DNA from 2 places in the Cupriavidus gilardii genome. Region 2 is predicted to be linked to the other one. Evidence: riboswitches for the same ligand, from Rfam matches in the RefSeq annotation. Region 2 holds a riboswitch; the other holds the start of a gene.
The links. Region 2 has a riboswitch for glycine ahead of gcvT (glycine cleavage system aminomethyltransferase GcvT). Riboswitches for the same ligand answer to the same signal wherever they lie in the genome.
Positions count from the first base shown of each region.

Region 1: it holds a riboswitch for glycine, as region 2 does, so the genes downstream of both, FOB47_RS00195 (D-amino acid dehydrogenase) here and gcvT (glycine cleavage system aminomethyltransferase GcvT) in region 2, are expected to answer to the same signal.

Region 1 covers NZ_CP054624.1:48,597-52,969, forward strand. Annotated here, with positions in the region: gene FOB47_RS00190 (SDR family NAD(P)-dependent oxidoreductase) at 1-130, shown strand, start outside; gene FOB47_RS00195 (D-amino acid dehydrogenase) at 760-2,097, opposite strand; glycine riboswitch at 2,154-2,270, opposite strand; gene FOB47_RS00200 (GGDEF domain-containing protein) at 2,404-3,390, opposite strand; gene fumC (class II fumarate hydratase) at 3,581-4,373, opposite strand, start outside.
Region 2 covers NZ_CP054626.1:3,213,193-3,217,565, forward strand. Annotated here, with positions in the region: gene FOB47_RS24770 (UvrD-helicase domain-containing protein) at 1-1,846, opposite strand, end outside; glycine riboswitch at 2,084-2,194, shown strand; glycine riboswitch at 2,216-2,360, shown strand; gene gcvT (glycine cleavage system aminomethyltransferase GcvT) at 2,459-3,586, shown strand; gene gcvH (glycine cleavage system protein GcvH) at 3,694-4,074, shown strand; gene gcvP (aminomethyl-transferring glycine dehydrogenase) at 4,148-4,373, shown strand, end outside.

The sequences.
Region 1 (4,373 bases), on a different replicon from region 2:
GATCATCCAGCGCGCGGCCACGGTGGAGGAGGTCGCGCACATGGTGGTCTACGTCTGTTCGCCGCAGGCATCGGCGACCACCGGCGCCGCGTTGCGCGTCGATGGCGGCGTGGTCGACACCATCGCCTGATACCGAGGCGCGAGCCCGCTGCCTCCGCGCGGCGATGGCGAGACGTCGAGGCATCGGAGAGCCTTGATTCGACTGAGGTTGTGTACGCAGAAACGGGTACGCATGGCACGCCACGCGGCATCGGACGGCGTTCGCACGACGCAGAAACGGGTACGGTGCGGGCCCGCATCGCAGGCGGCCGGTGCGGATTGCGCGCCCGATCGATGCCATGCCCGGGTCTGGCTTTGGCCCGCAAGGTGCACTGTGAGCCGGCAACTGGGCCGGCAACTGGGCCGGCAATTGGGCGGGCAGTAGGGCCGGCAGTAGGGCGGGCAGTAGGGCTGGCCATGGGGCTGTCGATGCGGCCGCCAATCGGCTCCAGTCGGCTCCAGTCCGCTGCCAGTCGGCTGCCAGTCCGCTGCCAGTCGGCTGCCAGTCGGCTGCCAGTCGGCTGCCAGTCGGCTGCCAGTCGGCTGCCAGTCGGCTGCCAATGCGGCCCGCAGAAACGGGTACGCTCGCCGAAAGCCGTGCGCAGAAACGGGTACGCTTTGGCGCCAATGCATGCGCGGCAGATGAAACGAAAACACCGGCGCGAATGTCGAGGCCATGCCGCGCCGGTGTCGTTGTTTCAGACCTGAATCAGACGCACCTCAAACTTCGGCCGCCTCCGTTGCGGCGGCGCGCGTGGCAGCCACCGGCGCGACTGGCCGCGCGAGCCGCGGCGCCTGCGGCAGCGGACCGCAAAAGCCGAAGTCCACTTCCGGCACGCGGCCGCTGATCAGTTCGGCGATCGCGCGTCCCGAGCCGCAGCCGTGCGTCCAGCCCAGTGTGCCATGGCCCGTGTTCAGGTACAGCCCCTGCACCGCGCTCGCGCCGATATACGGCACGTTGCCCGGCGTCGCGGGACGCAGGCCGGTCCAGTAGCGCGCCAGTTCGGGGCGGCTGACACCGGGGAAGATCTCCAGCGTGCGCCGCACGATGGCCTCGCAACGCACCGGGTTCAGCTCCATCGAATAGCCGTTGAGCTCGGCGGTGCCGGCGATGCGCAAGCGATCGCCCAGCCGCGAGAACACCAGCTTGTACTCGTCGTCGGTCAGGCTGACGGTCGGCGCGCGCTCGGGATCGAGCACCGGCAGCGTGGCCGAATAGCCCTTGGCCGGATAGATGTCGAGCTTGACGCCAAGCGGGCGCGCCAGCATCGGGCTGAAGCTGCCGAGCGCGAGCACATAGGCGTCGGCCTGCTCGACCGTGTACGCGCCGGTCTCGTCGGCGATCTCGACGCCGCGCATGCGGCCGCCTTCGGCCAGCAGCCGCTGCACGCGCACGCCATAGCGGAAACGCACGCCGCGCGCCTCGCACAGTGCGGCCAGGCCGGTGGTGAAGCGGTGCACGTCGCCGGACTCGTCCTCGCTGGTGTAGGTGGCGCCCGCCAGCCGCGGCGCGATCGAGGCCAGCGCGGGCTCGAGCTTCACCACTTCGTCGGGACCGATCACGCGGCGCTCGCAGCCGAGCTCGCGCATGATCCGCGCGGGCTCGATGGCCGCTTCGAATTCCTTCTGGCTGGTGTAGAAGTGCAGGATGCCGCGGGTCAGGTGGTCGTATTCGATGCCGGTCTCGGCGCGCAGCGCCTGCAGGCTGGCGCGGCTGTAGGTGCCGAGATTGAGCAGCTGGATCATGTTGCGGGTGGAACGCCGGGCCGGGCATTCGCGCAGGAACTTCAGGCCCCACGACCATTGCGCCGGGTCGGCGCGCAGGCGGAACAGCAGCGGCGCATCCTCGCGTCCCAGCCAGCTGAGCAGTTTGAGCGGCGCCGACGGATTGGCCCAGGGTTCGGCATGGCTGACCGAGATCTGGCCGCCATTGCCGAAGCTGGTTTCGCGTGCCGCGCCGGCATTGCGCTCGAGCACCACGACCTCGTGGCCCGCCTTGGACAGATACCACGCCGAGGCCACGCCGATCACGCCGGCCCCCATCACGATGACTTTCATTTCAGGCTCCAGGATGCAAAAAGGGGCAGCCGGCCGGCATCGTCGATGCCAACCCGGCTGCCCCCACTGTCCTTTTGCCTGAGAGATTCACCGCGTCCGCCCCGGACCCGGCTTGCCCCTTCGGCGGCCGTCATCGTCGAATCATGATGGCGGCGCTCTCCAGTTCGTTGTCGTCTCCAGTCTTCGGTACCTGAGCGTTTCGGGGGTACGCCTTCGGCAGCGCTGCCGCCGCGCTGTCGCGCCGCAGGTTCGCTTTCTCCTGGATGGCCGGACAGTAACACGGCGCGGCGGCGGCCGCAACGCGAGTTACTGACCCCCGGCGGGCGGCGTCCCTGCCTTGCGGGCCTGCTTGTTTGCGTACATCGCCTGATCGGCCTGCGCCAGCAGATCGGCGATGCCCGCGTGGCGGGCGGGATCGAACGCGACCGCGCCGGCGCTGAAATCGAGCCGATAACCGCGCTGGCTCTGCGCGTTGTGCGCGTCCACGCCCTGCCGCAGCCGGTCCAGCATCGCGTCGCACTGGTCGGCGCAGGCGTCGACCAGCAGCACGACGAACTCGTCGCCGCCGAGCCGTCCGATCAGGTCGGACTGACGGAACGCGCGGCGCAACTGATCGGCAAAGGCGGTCAGCGCCAGATCGCCCTCCGCGTGGCCGAAGCGGTCGTTGATGGCCTTGAAGCCATCCATGTCGAAGAACAGCAGCGTGACCGGCACCCCCTGGCGCTGGCAGACCGCCAGCGCGTGCTGCGCCAGCGCCGAGAAGCCGCGCCGGTTCGACAGCATGGTCAGGTCGTCCATCGACGCCAGTTGCGCGGATTCCAGCTCCTGCTCGGCCAGGCGCCCCAGATCGTGCAGCAGCGCCTGATCGTCCTGGTCGAACTCGCGCGGCGCGGTGTCGATCAGGCACAGCGTGCCGACCTTGGCGCCGCCGCGTACCGCGAGCGGGCAGCCGGCGTAGAAGCGCACGCCGGGCGCGCCGGTGACCAGCGGATTGTCGTGAAAGCGCTGGTCCTGCAGCGCGTCGGGCACGATCAGCAGATCGTCGCGCAGGATCGCATGGCCGCAGAACGATTGCTCGCGCGGCGTTTCGCGCACGGCCAGGCCGAACGAGGACTTGAACCACTGCCGCTTGGCGTCGACCAGGCTGACCAGCGCGATCGGCACGTCGAACAGCCGCCTGGCCAGCCGCGTCAGCCGATCGAAGCGCTCTTCGGCGGCGGTATCGAGGATGTTCAGCGAATACAGCGCGTCGAGGCGCCGCTGGTCATCGGCGGGAATGGGAGCAGGAATCATCTGGTCAATGCGATCGTTGTTACCCCGATCGTCAGCCCGTCTCGAGCGGGTTTGTTTCCGGCCGCCGCGGGCGGGGCCGGTCGAAGGTTCGGTCAATGCGCTGGCTGCCGGTGGCAGGGTCGGGCGCGTGGCCCACCGCATGGTCGCGTCCGTGGCCGGGTCCATGGCCGCCAGCACCGGTGCGCTGGCGCTACACCTCGCGCGTCATCCCCTTCAGGTCGATCCATTGTTCGAACTGCTCGGCGGTGACATGGCCGGAGGCAATCGCCGCCTCGCGCAGCGACAGGTTGCGGGCCACCGCCAGCTTGGCGATCTCGGCGGCCTTGTCGTAGCCGATATGCGGGTTCAGCGCGGTGACCGGCATCAGCGATCGTTCGAGCAGCTCGCCGATGCGCGTCCGGTCCGCCTCGACGCCGGCCACCATGTGCTCGGCGAAGCTGGCCGCCGCGTCGGCCAGCAGTGTAACCGACTGCAGCAGGCTGTAAGCGATGACCGGCTTGTAGGCGTTCAGCTCCAGCGTGCCGAGGCCGTTGGCCAGCGTGATCGTGGTGTGGTTGCCGATCACGCGGCAACAGACCATCGCCAGCGCTTCGGCCTGCGTGGGATTGACCTTGCCCGGCATGATCGACGAACCCGGCTCGTTGGCCGGCAGCTGCAGCTCGGCAAACCCCGCGCGCGGGCCGGAGCCCAGCAGCATGAAGTCGCGCGCGATCTTCAGGAAGGACGAGGCCGTGGTGTTCAGCGCGCCCGACAGGTCGGTCAGCGCGTCGTGCGCGGCCTGCAGCGCGTAGCGGTTGGCGGCCGGTTCGAACGGCAGGCCGGTGTAGTCGGCCAGCGCGCGCGCGAAGGCGGCGGCGAAGCCGGCTGGCGCATTCAGGCCGGTGCCGACCGCGGTGCCGCCCTGGGGCACCGGCATCGCGCGCAGCACGGCCTGGTGCAGCCGTGCCTGCGCGTCGGCGACCTGCGCCTGGTAGCCGGAGAAC
Region 2 (4,373 bases):
CGATCTTCTCGTCGCTCAGGTCCTCGTCCTCGCGGCAATGCGGCAGGATGCCCTCCTCCACGCCGACCAGGAACACATGCGGGTATTCGAGGCCCTTGGACGCATGCAGCGTCGACAGCCGCACCGCGTCGGGATCTTCCTCGCGGCCTTCGAGCATGCTCATCAGCGCGACGGTCTGGGTCAGCTCGAGCAGGTTCTTGCCTTCGTCGCCGAAGCCGTCGGCGGTGTCGAAGCCCGTCGCCTCGCCGTCCGCGGCCTCCGGCTTGGTGCCCTTGCGCTTGAGCCAGTCGAGGAATTCCAGCGTATTGGTCCATTTGGCCTGGGCCTGGCGCTCGTCGAAGGTGTCGTACAGATAGGCTTCGTAGTGGATGCCTTCCATCAGGTCGTCGAGCACCTCGGTGGCCGGATCGCGCGCGGCACGGTCGGCCAGCCGCACCATCGCCTCGCAGAAGGTGCGCAGCGGCTCCAGCTGGCGCGGCTGCAGCTTGCCTTCGATGCCGCCCATCATCGCCGCCTCGAACAGCGAGACCTTGGCCTGGCCGGCGAAGGTGCCCAGCACCTCCAGCGTGGTATTGCCGACCCCGCGCCGCGGCGTGGTGACCGCGCGGATGAAGGCGGGATCGTCGTCGGGATTGGCGATCAGCCGCAGATAGGCGCAGATGTCCTTGATCTCGGCCTTGTCGAAGAAGCTCTGCCCGCCTGACAGCACATAGGGAATGCGCTCGCGGCGCAGGATCTGTTCGAACAGGCGCGCCTGATGGTTGCCGCGATAGAGGATCGCGTAGTCGCGGAACTGCGCGCGCCGCTCGAACTTGTGCGCCGACAGCTTGAACACCACCGACTCGGCCTCGTGCTCCTCGTCGTTCATCGGCGTCACGGTGATCGGGTCCCCCATGCCGTGCTCGCTCCACAGCGTCTTGTCGAACAGCTTGGGGTTGTTGGCGATCACCGCATTGGCAGCCTGCAGGATGCGCACCGTGGAGCGATAGTTCTGCTCGAGCTTGATGACCTTCAGGTTCGGGAAGTCGGTCTGCAGCAGGCGCAGATTGTCCAGCGTGGCGCCGCGCCAGCCGTAGATCGCCTGGTCGTCGTCGCCGACCGCGGTGAAGGCGGGCGCACGCAGATGCGAGCCGCCGGCCAGCAGCTTCAGCAGCTGATACTGGCAGGCGTTGGTGTCCTGGTATTCGTCGACGAGGAAGTAGCGCAGCCGGTTCTGCCACTTGAGCCGCACGGTTTCGTCGCGTGCGAACAGCTCGGCGGGCAGCCGGATCAGGTCGTCGAAGTCGACCGCCTGGTACGCCGCCAGCGTGGCGACGTAGTTGCGGTAGATCAGCGCGGCCTGGTGCTGGTCGGCGTCGGCGGCCTCGGCGATCGCGGTCTCGGGATCGACCATGCCGTTCTTCCACAGCGAGATCGTGCTCTGCACGCTGCGGATCAGCTTCTTGTCGGTGGTCGCCAACTGCTCCTGGATCAGGCCGAAGCAGTCATCGGCGTCCATGATCGAGAACTGCGGCTTCAGGCCCAGGTGCTCGGCCTCGGCGCGCAGGATCTGCACGCCCAGCGAGTGGAAGGTACAGACGGTCAGCTGGCGCAGCGGGATGCGCTTGCCGTCCCGGGTCTTGCCCTCCATCAGCTTGGCGATCCGCTCCTGCATTTCCTTGGCGGCCTTGTTGGTGAAGGTCACCGCGGCGATGTGGCGGGGCTCGAAGCCCTTGTCCTCGATCAGATGCGCGATCTTCTGCGTGATCACACGGGTCTTGCCCGAACCCGCGCCGGCGAGCACCAGGCAGGGCCCGTCCAGATAGCGGACGGCTTCGGATTGGGCGGCGTTCAGTCCGTGGGTCATCGGTCGGGGATCGGAAATCGGGTACAGCGGGAGGCGGCGCCGGCATCGCGAGGGATGCGGGCCGAGGGTGCGATCCGTGCGGGCCAACCGCCGAACTGTAGAAGCGCCGCGGAAGGGCCGAACGGGTCGAAGCGGGCGATGTTAACACGGCGGCCGGCGCTCGCCGCCGCCCCTGGACGGTCTCCTCGGCGGCGCCGCTCTCGCGTTGACAGCCGCCAAGCCTGCGGTTAGAGTCGCGCCATCCGTCCGGGAGAGCGCGCGACCTGCTTAGTGCAACGTGCTTTTCACTCGCGCCGCCGAAGGGGAATCACCCGAAAACTCTCAGGCACCATGGACCGGGCGGATCGGCATGCAGCATGCACACGATGTATGCCGAACTCTGGAGAGCGACACCCGCCATTCATCAATTGAATGATGAGCGTGTCCACCGAAGGGGCGCACAGCGTGGCCAGCCTGTCGCAAGGACAGCAAGGCCCGCCGTAATCTCTCAGGTATCGAGGACAGAGGGGGTCATCCGTCGCGACGGTTCAACCGAGCCGCGCGACGGATGACCCTTTTTTGTTTGGCGCGCCGCGCGCGCCGGACCGAACGATGCCACGCTCCGAGGAATCCATGACGCTCCAGGCCACCCCGCTCAACGCCATCCACCGCGCCCTCGGCGCCCGCATGGTCGATTTCGGCGGTTGGGACATGCCGGTCAACTACGGCTCCCAGATCGAGGAACACCATGCGGTGCGCAGCGATGCGGGCATGTTCGACGTTTCGCACATGTGCGTCGTCGACCTCGCCGGCCCCAATACCCGCGCCTTCCTGCGCGGGCTGCTCGCCAACAACGTCGACAAGCTGCAAACCCCCGGCAAGGCGCTGTACTCCTGCATGCTCGACCCGAACGGCGGCGTGATCGACGACCTGATCGTCTATTTCTTCGCCGAGGACCGCTTCCGCCTGGTCGTCAACGCCAGCACCGCGACCGGCGATATCGACTGGATCCGCCAGCGCAATGCCGACACCGGCGCCGGCGTGACCATTACTCCCCGTCGCACCGACAACGCCTCCGATCACGCCGCGCCGCTGGCCATCGTCGCCGTGCAGGGCCCGAACGCGCGCGCCAAGGTGTGGGCCGCGTTCCCGTCGACCCAGCCCAGCGAAGCGCTCAAGCCGTTCAACGCGATGGTCGTCGAAGACGCCGCGATCGGCGAAATCATGGTGGCCCGCACCGGCTACACCGGCGAGGACGGCTTCGAGCTGGTGGTGCCCGCCGACAACGTCGCCGCGGTCTGGGAAAAGCTGCATGCCGCCGGCGTGCGTCCCGCCGGGCTCGGCGCGCGCGACACGCTGCGGCTCGAAGCCGGCATGAACCTGTACGGCCAGGACATGGACATCCATACCTCGCCGCTCGACGCCGGCCTGGCCTGGACCGTCGATCTGCAGAGCGAGCGCGATTTCGTCGGCAAGGCCGCGCTGCTGGCCAACGGCCAGCGCCAGCAGTTCGCCGGCCTGATCCTGCGCGACAAGGGCGGTGTGCTGCGCGCGCACCAGACCGTGCTGACCGCCGCCGGCGAGGGCGAGATCACCTCTGGCACCTTCAGCCCCACCCTGTCCCAATCGATCGCCTTCGCGCGCCTGCCCAAGGATGTGGCGCTCGGCAGCGAAGTCCAGGTGCTGATCCGCGACCGCAAACTGACTGCGACTGTGGTTAAACTGCCGTTTGTGCGCAATGGCAAGGCACTCGTGAGCTGACGGCTCACTGCGGACATCGTCCACCCGGTCACGCTGCGCCCCGCGGCCCCTTTCATTCCGACGGCACGCGGCGGCGCGACACAAGAATCTGAAATTGGAGAATCTCGATGAATTTCCCCGCTGACCTGAAGTACACCGAGTCGCACGAATGGGTGCGCGTCGAAACCGACGGCACACTGACGATCGGCATCACCGATCACGCACAGGATGCGCTCGGCGACATCGTCTTCCTCGAGCTGCCCGAGGTCGGCAAGACGGTCGGCGCCGGTGACGCGCTGGCCGTGGTCGAATCGGTCAAGGCCGCGTCGGACATCTACGCGCCGGTGGCCGGCGAAGTGGTCGCCGTCAACGACGCCGTCAAGGATGCGCCCGAGAGCGTCAACGCCAACGCCTTCGATGCCTGGCTGTTCAAGATCAAGCCGGCCAACGGCGACGACGTCAACGGCCTGATGACGGCCGACGCCTACAAGGCCAGCGTCGGCGCCTGAGCCGGCGCCCCGCCCGTGGCGCCAGGGCATGGCTGACCACCATGTCCCGGCCCGCCTCTCCGAGTCACTTGCCATGAACGCTCCCCTGCCCATGAACGCCGCTCAATCCGCTCGCCCTTCGCTGGCCGAACTCGAAGCTCGCGACGCCTTCTCCCACCGCCATATCGGTCCCGACGCCGCCGAACAGCAGCACATGCTGAAGGTGCTGGGCTACGACAGCCGCGCCGCGCTGATGGACGCCATCATCCCGGCCGCGATCCGCCGCCGCGACGGCATGCCGCTGGGCGAATTCACCGAGC